Regions from separate parts of the Sphingomonas sp. Leaf257 genome, predicted to be linked through region 1. Evidence: predicted binding sites of a transcription regulator. Region 1 holds the regulator's gene; the other holds the start of a gene.

What was found. Region 1 encodes LexA, which represses DNA repair genes until DNA is damaged. Its sites were predicted from a motif close to GTTCCNCNCTTGTTCT; they were not measured.
Region 2: ASF14_RS11485 (ATP-dependent helicase) is a predicted target of LexA. The motif match lies at 2,175-2,190, and genes of this name have one in related genera.

Annotation. Positions count from the first base shown of each region.
Region 1 covers NZ_LMMH01000034.1:352,468-356,762, forward strand. The annotation lists gene moaC (cyclic pyranopterin monophosphate synthase MoaC) at 1-138, shown strand, start outside; gene ASF14_RS17505 (molybdopterin molybdotransferase MoeA) at 204-1,379, shown strand; gene lexA (transcriptional repressor LexA) at 1,435-2,115, shown strand; gene ASF14_RS17515 (ComEC/Rec2 family competence protein) at 2,222-4,295, opposite strand, start outside.
Region 2 covers NZ_LMMH01000023.1:123,031-127,325, forward strand. The annotation lists gene ASF14_RS11475 (inorganic phosphate transporter) at 1-1,539, opposite strand, end outside; gene ASF14_RS11480 (UrcA family protein) at 1,671-1,979, opposite strand; gene ASF14_RS11485 (ATP-dependent helicase) at 2,193-4,295, shown strand, end outside.

The sequences.
Region 1 (4,295 bases):
ATGGAAGCCCTGACCGCCGTGTCGGTGACGCTGTTGACCGTGTACGACATGGCAAAGGCCCTCGATAAGCGCATGACGATCGGTGATATTCGCCTGATCGCCAAGACCGGCGGCAAGTCCGGCGACTGGAACGCCTAACGCCTCCGATCGCAGGGGAACGGACGCTGCGGAAAAGCGTCCTTGGGCCAAAAGGAGCGACCGTCATTCTTCTCCCCGTCCCCGAAGCCCAGGCCCGATTGCTCGCCCTGGCCAGCGAACGCTCCATCGTCGAACTGCCGTTGCGCCAAGCTGCCGGACGCTGGGCCGCGCGTGACGTGACCGCGCGGCGGACCCAGCCTGCGCACGACCTGTCGGCGATGGACGGCTACGCCATCCGCTTTCAGGACATGCCGGGGCCATGGACCGTCATCGGTGAAAGCGCGGCGGGACGGCCGTTTAGCGGTTCGGTCGAGCGAGCACAGGCGACGCGTATCTTTACCGGCGCGGTGCTTCCGGAAGGGACTGACACCGTTCTGATCCAGGAGGAAGCGGCGCGCGACGGCGCGGTCCTGACGCTGGCAGGCGAAGGCCCCGCCCATCAGGGCCGCAATGTACGGCGGCGCGGGCTCGATTTTTCCGAAGGCGCAACGCTGATCGCTGCCGGGCAGCGACTGACCCCCGCGCGCATCGCGGTGGCGGCGACCGGCGGTCACGCCGTCCTGCCCGTCCGACCGACCGTTCGTGTCGCGATCGCCGCGACCGGCGACGAACTGGTCCCGCCCGGTAGCACCGATCCCGCCGCCCTGCCCGAATCGAACGGCGTCATGCTGGCGGCGATGCTGGCCGATCTGCCGGTCGAGATCATCGATCTGGGCATCCTGCCCGATGATCTCGATAAGCTCCGCGACGCCTTTGCCTCGGTTGAGGCCGACCTGCTGGTGACGACCGGCGGCGCCTCGGTCGGCGATCATGATCTGGTCCAACCCGCGCTCAAGGCGGCGGGCGGGAGCGTCGATTTCTGGCGTATCGCGCTTCGCCCCGGCAAGCCGATGATGGCGGGACGGCTCGGCGAGACGGTGGTGCTCAGCCTGCCGGGCAATCCCGTCTCGGCCTTCGTCACCGCAACGCTGTTCGTGCGCCCCCTGATCGCGCATCTGGCAGGTGCGGCCGAGCCACTGCCCAGGCCCATCCCCGCCATACTGGGCGAGGATTTGCCCGCCAATGGCCCGCGCATCGACTATCTTCGCGCGGCGATGATAGACGGGCGGGTTCATGCGGCGGCCATCCAGGACAGCTCGATGCTGCTGACTTTGGCGCGTTCGACCTGCCTTATCATCCGCCCGCCACACGCTCCCCCCGCCGCGACAGGCGACTCGGCGGAAATCCTGATGCTCGCTTGACGCAAGCCAAAACGTTCCATATAAGTTCCACGTCTGTTCTGGACGGAGGATCGCGATGCTCACCGCAAAGCAGCATGAGCTTGTCTGCTTCATCAACGACCGTTTGAAGGAAACCGGCGTCTCGCCGTCTTTCGAAGAGATGAAGGAGGCGCTGGACCTCAAGTCCAAGTCGGGCGTCCACCGTCTGATCTCCGCACTGGAGGAACGCCACTTCATCCGTCGCCTGCCCAATCGCGCCCGCGCGCTGGAAGTGTTGCGGATGCCTGACCGGCCGGAAAAGACCGTGGCGGCCGAACCCGCATCCGCCAATGTCCGTGCGCCCACCCCGCGTCCGGCAGTCGAGCCTGCCAATGACGTGGTCGAAATCCCGCTCCATGGCCGGATCGCCGCCGGTTTGCCGATCGAGGCGTTCGAGGGCAGTTCGATGCTGGCCGTGCCCGCCGCATTGCTCGGCTCGGGCGAACATTATGCGCTGGAAGTATCCGGCGATTCGATGGTCGAGGCGGGTATCCTCGACGGCGACTATGCGCTGATCCGCCGTACCGATGTGGCGCGCGACGGACAGATCGTGGTCGCGCTGATCGACGATAGCGAAGCGACGCTGAAATATTTCCGGCGCGAAGGCTCGATGGTCCGCCTCGATCCCGCCAACCGCGCCTATGACCCGCAGCGCTACGCGCCCGCGCAGGTGCGGGTGCAGGGCAAGCTGTCGGGCATCCTGCGCCGCTACGAATGAGGGCGGAGCAAAGCCATCTTAGAAAGCCCTGATCCGGCTTTGGATGGCTTTGCTCACAGTCTCGGTTTGGGGCTGTCGAATGCATCGCCCTTCGTTGATAGAGGGCCTATCGCCCTCCCCTCTGTCCGGTCATCGACCATGGATGGCGATCACCGGGTTGGCGCACCACCCGCACCATGGGTGGATCGAGCCGGATGGAGACGCCGCCGGTCCGCTCCAAGACAAAGCTGTCCAATTTCAACCAGCGCGGCCGGCACGCATCGGGCAGGCGACGGTCGGCGATCATGATATCCACCCGACCGCAAAGCGCCACCAACTGCGTCCATGGCACCGGATAACCACTGCGCGTCGCCGCGATCCGCCAGCGCCGCCCGCGCTTCTCCAAAACGGTCACGCACATATCCCGCCCGCAACGCGCCGCCGGTTGATCGGCCAGCGCCAGCGGCTCGGCATCGGTGCCGCTGAGTTCGGACAGGGTGGTCCGCATATAATCCCCCGCCCGATCACGGAGCAGCGCCATGCCATGCCCCGACGCGATCCCAGCATGTCGACCGTCGCCGGTGACGATAAGGTCGGGTGCAGGCGCTGCCAACATGACCCATATACCGGCCATCAGCGCAGGCGTCCCGAGCCATCGCCACCGGGTCCGCCAAAGCGCGATCCACAATCCCCCCGCGACGGCCAGCCCGAACGCCCATCCCGACGCCACGGGCAAGGCGACCACCGATCCCGGCATGGCGGACACCGCATGCGCCAGCTTCAACAACAGGCCCAGGGCCAGTCCGAGCAACCACCAGAATGGGCCGCCCAACCCCATGGGCTCCAGCAACAATGCGATCATCTCCAGCGGCATGGCGATGAAGGTCGTCCAGGGGATCGCGACGATATTGGCCAGTGCGCCGTAAAGCCCCGCCTTGTGGAAATGATAGACGGCGATCGGCATCAGCGCCGCCTCGACCACCAGCCCGGTCAGCAGCAACGCGCCCAGATGCCGCAAGGCCGCCCAGCGCCAATCGGGATGCGGCCCTAACCATCGGCGAACCGCCGGGTGCTCATGAAGCGCGACAATGGCGGTGATCGCTGCAAAGGAGAGCTGGAAACTGGCCCCCACCAATGCCTCGGGCCGGAAGATCAGCACGATCAGCGCCCCTGCTGCGACAAGGCGCAGGGTCATCGCTTCCCGACCCATGGCCAGCGCCGCCAGGACCAGCATCGCCGCGACACAGGAGCGTATCGTCGGAACCTCCGCTCCGGTCAGCCACGTATATCCGACGGCGGCAACGGCTCCGGCCGCTGCTCCGACCAACGGCAGTCGAACCCGCAACGCCAGCCACGGCCAGAGCGCCAGCAGCCTGATCGTCAGCACCATGACGATCCCGACGACCGCCGTGATGTGAAGGCCGCTGACCGACAGGAGATGCGCCAGCCCGGCTCGCCGCATCGCCTCGGCGTCGTCCTGCGCGATCGCGCCGACATCTCCCGTCGCCAGCGCCGCCGCAATCCCGCCCGCACTGCCCGGAAGCTGGCTCGTGATCCGCTCCGACAGGCGCTGGCGCAACCCGGGACCTTGATCGGCCTGGTGCAGTATCTGTACCGGCGCGAAGCCGCGCCCCGTGGCACCGATACGCTGAAACCATGCCGCGCGCGCAAAGTCATAGCCTCCCGGCGCGACCGGCCCCGGCGGCGGCATCAGCCGCGCCCGCAATCGGACCCGTGCGCCCGGCCCCAATCCTATCGGCGCATCCTCCTGCGGCACCGATATCCGAATGCGTGGCGGCATGCTCAATATCCGCCCGCGCCCGTCCCGCGCCCGAACCGGTCGCAGCATCAGTCGGACGATCTGCCGCGCCGCCAAGGGCTCCGCCGTCTCCACCTCGGCTACCATGTCTGCCATCACCGGCCGCACCAGCACAGGTGCCCGGACCGACTCGGCACGCGCCCAGGCCAGCAGCATACCCGCCACCACCAGCATCGCGCCCAGACCGATAGCCCGCATCACCCGTCCGCCATCAGACAGGGTCGCCGCCCCCAGCCCGACGCCCCCGGCGGCCAGCATCACCGCCGCCCAAGCGCGCGGATCGGGCAGCACGAACCACGCCGCAATCCCCGCGCCCAGCATCACCGGCGTCCATAACGGGATCTGGTTCCGCTCGGCCTCTGCCCATGGCTCGGCCCAGCAA
Region 2 (4,295 bases), on a different contig from region 1:
GCGGATCGTCCGGAACTGAAGACCTGCGCCATTGGCGACAGACGCCCCGGCGACGCCGGAGGTCAGGATATGCGTGGTCGACACCGGACGGCCAATATATTCCGCACCGAAGATCGTCGCTGCCGTCATCAGTTCGGCTGCGGCCCCCATGCCATAGGTCAGATGCGTCTTGCCGATCCGCTCACCGACCGTCACCACGATCCGCCGCCAGCCGACCATGGTACCCAGGCCCAGCGCCAGGGCGACCGTGACCTTCACCCAGAGCGGGATATAGCGGGTGCCCCGCTCCAGCGACCCGGCATAGCCGTTGAGCGACTCGATCTCGGCGGCGGTGAAGCGCTGCTTGGCCGTCTCGCTCTTGGTCACCATGCGGGTGGTGTCGAGGACCAGATACATGTCGTTGCGCAGGTTGGGCACGACGGCGGCGGGGATACGGCTGAGCGCGCCGTAATTGCCGATCCGTTCGCCGATGTCGCGCGACAGCGCGGACAGGCCCGCATAGACTTTGGGCGTATCGATCGCCTTTTTGCGGACGGCGTCGACCACGTCCGCGCGCGCCTGATCGACCGAGGGGGTGCCTTGCGCACCATGTGCGGCATAGGCTGTCGCCGCAACCTGCGCGCTGCGCACGAAGGCAGGCATGGCGCTCTCGGGCAGCGTGCGGTTCAGCGCATAGGCGGTCGGCGCGCAGCCGATCAGGATCAGCATGATCAGCCCCATGCCCTTCTGCCCGTCATTGCCGCCATGCGCGAAGCTGACCGCCGTGCAGGTGAAGATCAGAAGCGCACGGATGCCGCGCGGCGGCGGCGTATCGCCCTCCGGCTCGCGATAGAGGCGCTTGTCGCGCAGGAAACGCTTCATGACGAGCAGCAGCATCAGAGCACCGGCAAAACCGATCAGCGGGCTGAACAGCAGTGCGGACAGGACCTTCCACACCTGCGCCATATCGACCCCGGAGGTGCCGGGAATGCTGGACAGCAACTGGTTGGCGAGCCCGACGCCCAGGATCGAGCCGATCAGCGCATGGCTCGACGAATTGGGCAGCCCTACCGCCCAGGTTGCCAGGTTCCAAAGAACCGCTGCCAGCAGCAGCGCAAAGATCATCGCGAACCCGCCAGCCGAGCCGACATGCAGCATCAGGTCGATGGGCAACAGCGTGATGATGGAATAGGCGACGGCTCCGGTCGAGGTCAGAACGCCCAGGAAATTGAAGAAACCGGACCAGACGACCGCCAGCGGGGCGGGCATCGAATGGGTATAGATGACGGTGGCGACCGCATTGGCGGTATCGTGAAACCCGTTCACGAACTCGAAGCCCAGTGCGATCAGCAGCGCCAGCCCCAGAAAAGCGAACACGCCCATCGCCATCGGCTCACCGACGCGGGCGGTGTCCACCGCAATGCTATAGCCGGCATAGGCGAGGCCGCCGATCAACAGGGCAGTGAACACCCAACGGCCCATCGGATGGAGCCCGGCATCGAGACGCGGCCCGCGAACGTGGGATTCGGATTGGCCACCGGCGAGCGCATAGGATGTCATGACCAATCGCGTTGCGCCTTTCTGGTGACATTTTCATGACGGCTGCCCGGTGCCCGCCGGTCCACGCCGTCTCACATCGGAACGCGACCGGGCGGTGTATCGGACCGCCCGGTCGAGTGCCGTTCATGATCTCAGTTGTTGCTGGCCAGCGCGACCGGCGCGGCGGTCGACAATGCCGCGACCTTGATCGCGGCGTCCGCCATCATCTCTCGGCGGCAGCGCGTGATGTCGGCGTTGCGGCGCAGATCGGCCGTTACATGGCCGCACGCCATGGTCGCGGCACGGCGGATACGCGCGTCGAACTGGGCGCGATCAGCGGCACGGTGCAGATCGAGATCGGCGTGACGAACGGTGACCGTGACCGGCTCGCGCATTTCGGCCTGAGCCGTTGCGGACGCAAACAGAGAAGCCGCAATGGCGGCTGCCGTAAACTTCTTCATCTTGTGGTGCTCCTGCATCGGATCGTGCCCTTCACGGCGGCGTGAGTGATGGGGTCACCCCGCCGCTCGTCGGCACGCGGTGCCTCTAGGCGGCGGACATGTCGCTTTCGCGTCGCACAAAAGACGCTATGATGACGCGTCCCGCGATGAAACAAGGCCGGGCCGAGATTACGGGTGGTTGCCCCCGCTGCAAACGTTCCCTAACTGTTCGCGATGACCGTGCCTTCTTCCGATCCCGCCGCTTCGCTGGCCGATTATCCCTATCTTCGGACGTTGAACCCCGCGCAGCGCGAGGCGGTGTTGACCACGGACGGGCCGGTGCTGGTGCTGGCGGGCGCGGGCACGGGCAAGACGGCGGCACTGACCGCACGGCTGGCGCACCTTCTCTATACGCGCAAGGCCTGGCCGTCGGAGATTCTGTCGGTCACCTTCACCAACAAGGCCGCACGCGAGATGCGCGAGCGCGTCGGGCGGCTGGTCGGTGACGCGGTGGAGGGGATGCCATGGCTGGGCACCTTCCATGCGATCGGGGCCAAGATGCTGCGCCGTCATGCCGAACTGGTCGGGCTGCAATCCAACTTCACCATCCTCGACACCGACGATCAGCTGCGATTGCTCAAGCAGTTGATCGTGGCGGCGGACATCGACGAAAAGCGCTTTCCGGCGCGCGCCTTGGGCGGCCTGATCGACGAATGGAAGAACAAGGGGCTGGTCCCCGGCGATATCGATGCGGGCGAAGCCGAGCGTTACGCCAACGGCCAGGGGGCCGAGCTCTACCGGCAATATCAGGACCGGCTGCGCAGCGTGAACGCCTGCGACTTCGGTGATCTGCTGCTCCACATGCTGACCATCCTGAAGACGCATCGCGACGTGCTGGAGCATTATCAGCAGCGCTTCCGCTATATCATGGTGGACGAGTATCAGGACACCAACAGCGTCCAGTATCTCTGGCTGCGACTGCTTGCCCAGGCGCGCAAGAACATCGCCTGTGTCGGCGATGACGATCAGTCCATCTATTCGTGGCGTGGCGCGCAGGTGGAGAATATCCTGCGCTTCGAGCGGGACTTTCCGGGTGCCAAGGTCATCCGGCTGGAACAGAATTACCGTTCGACGCCGCACATCTTGGGCGCGGCCTCGGGGGTGATCGCCAATAATGGCGGTCGGCTCGGCAAGACGCTTTGGACCGAGTTGGACGTCGGCGAGAAGGTCCAGGTGCTGGGCGTCTGGGACGGCCCCGAGGAAGCGCGGCGGGTCGGCGAGGAGATCGAATCGGCGCGGCGGTCGGGTACGTCCTACGACAATATCGCCATTCTCGTTCGCGCCTCTCACCAGACCCGCGAATTCGAGGATCGCTTTATCGCGATCGGTCTGCCCTATCGGATCGTCGGCGGGTTCCGCTTTTACGAGCGCGCCGAAATCCGCGATGCGCTTGCGTATCTGCGCATCGTCAACCAGCCGTCGGACGATCTGGCGTTCGAGCGAATCGTCAACGTTCCCAAGCGCGGCTTGGGCGACAAGGCGCTGGCGAAGATCCACCAACTGGCGCGGGCCGAAGGACTGCCGCTGACCATCGCCTCGGCGCGTATCCTCGACACCGACGAGCTGACCCCGCAGGCGCGCCGGAGCCTGGGCAATCTGATCGGCGACATCGCACGCTGGCGCGACATGGCGCGCGACCTCGCCCACCCGGAACTGGCGCGCCAGTTACTCGACGAGAGCGGCTATACCGCCATGTACCAGAACGAAAAGTCGGCGGAGGCGGCCGGGCGGCTGGAGAACCTGTCCGAACTCGTCCGCGCAATGGAGGATTACGAGTCGCTCGGCGCGTTCCTGGAGCATGTCTCGCTGGTCATGGACCGCGACGGCGACCAGCGCGAGCCCGAGGTGACGATCATGACGATCCATGCCGCCAAGGGGCTGGAGTTCGACACGGTGTTCCTGGCGGGCTGGGAGGAAGGCCTGTTTCCGTCGCAGCGTGCGATCGATGAAGGCGGCACGCGCAGCCTGGAGGAGGAGCGGCGGCTCGCCTATGTCGCGATCACCCGCGCGCGGCGAAAGGCGGTGATCCTCCACGCGGCCAATCGCCGTATCTATGGCCAATGGACGTCGAGCCTGCCCAGTCGCTTCGTCGGCGAACTGCCGCCCGAGCATATCGAGAGCGAGACGAGCATGACCGGCGGCGAAAGCCTGTGGCGTGCGAACTGGTCCGAACATGCCGACCCCTTCGCCAATGTCGGGCGCGGCACCGGGCGCGGTCCGGGCTGGCAGCGGGCTGCGACGGGGCAGAATGCGGCCCCTGCCCGTCCCGCTCGGATC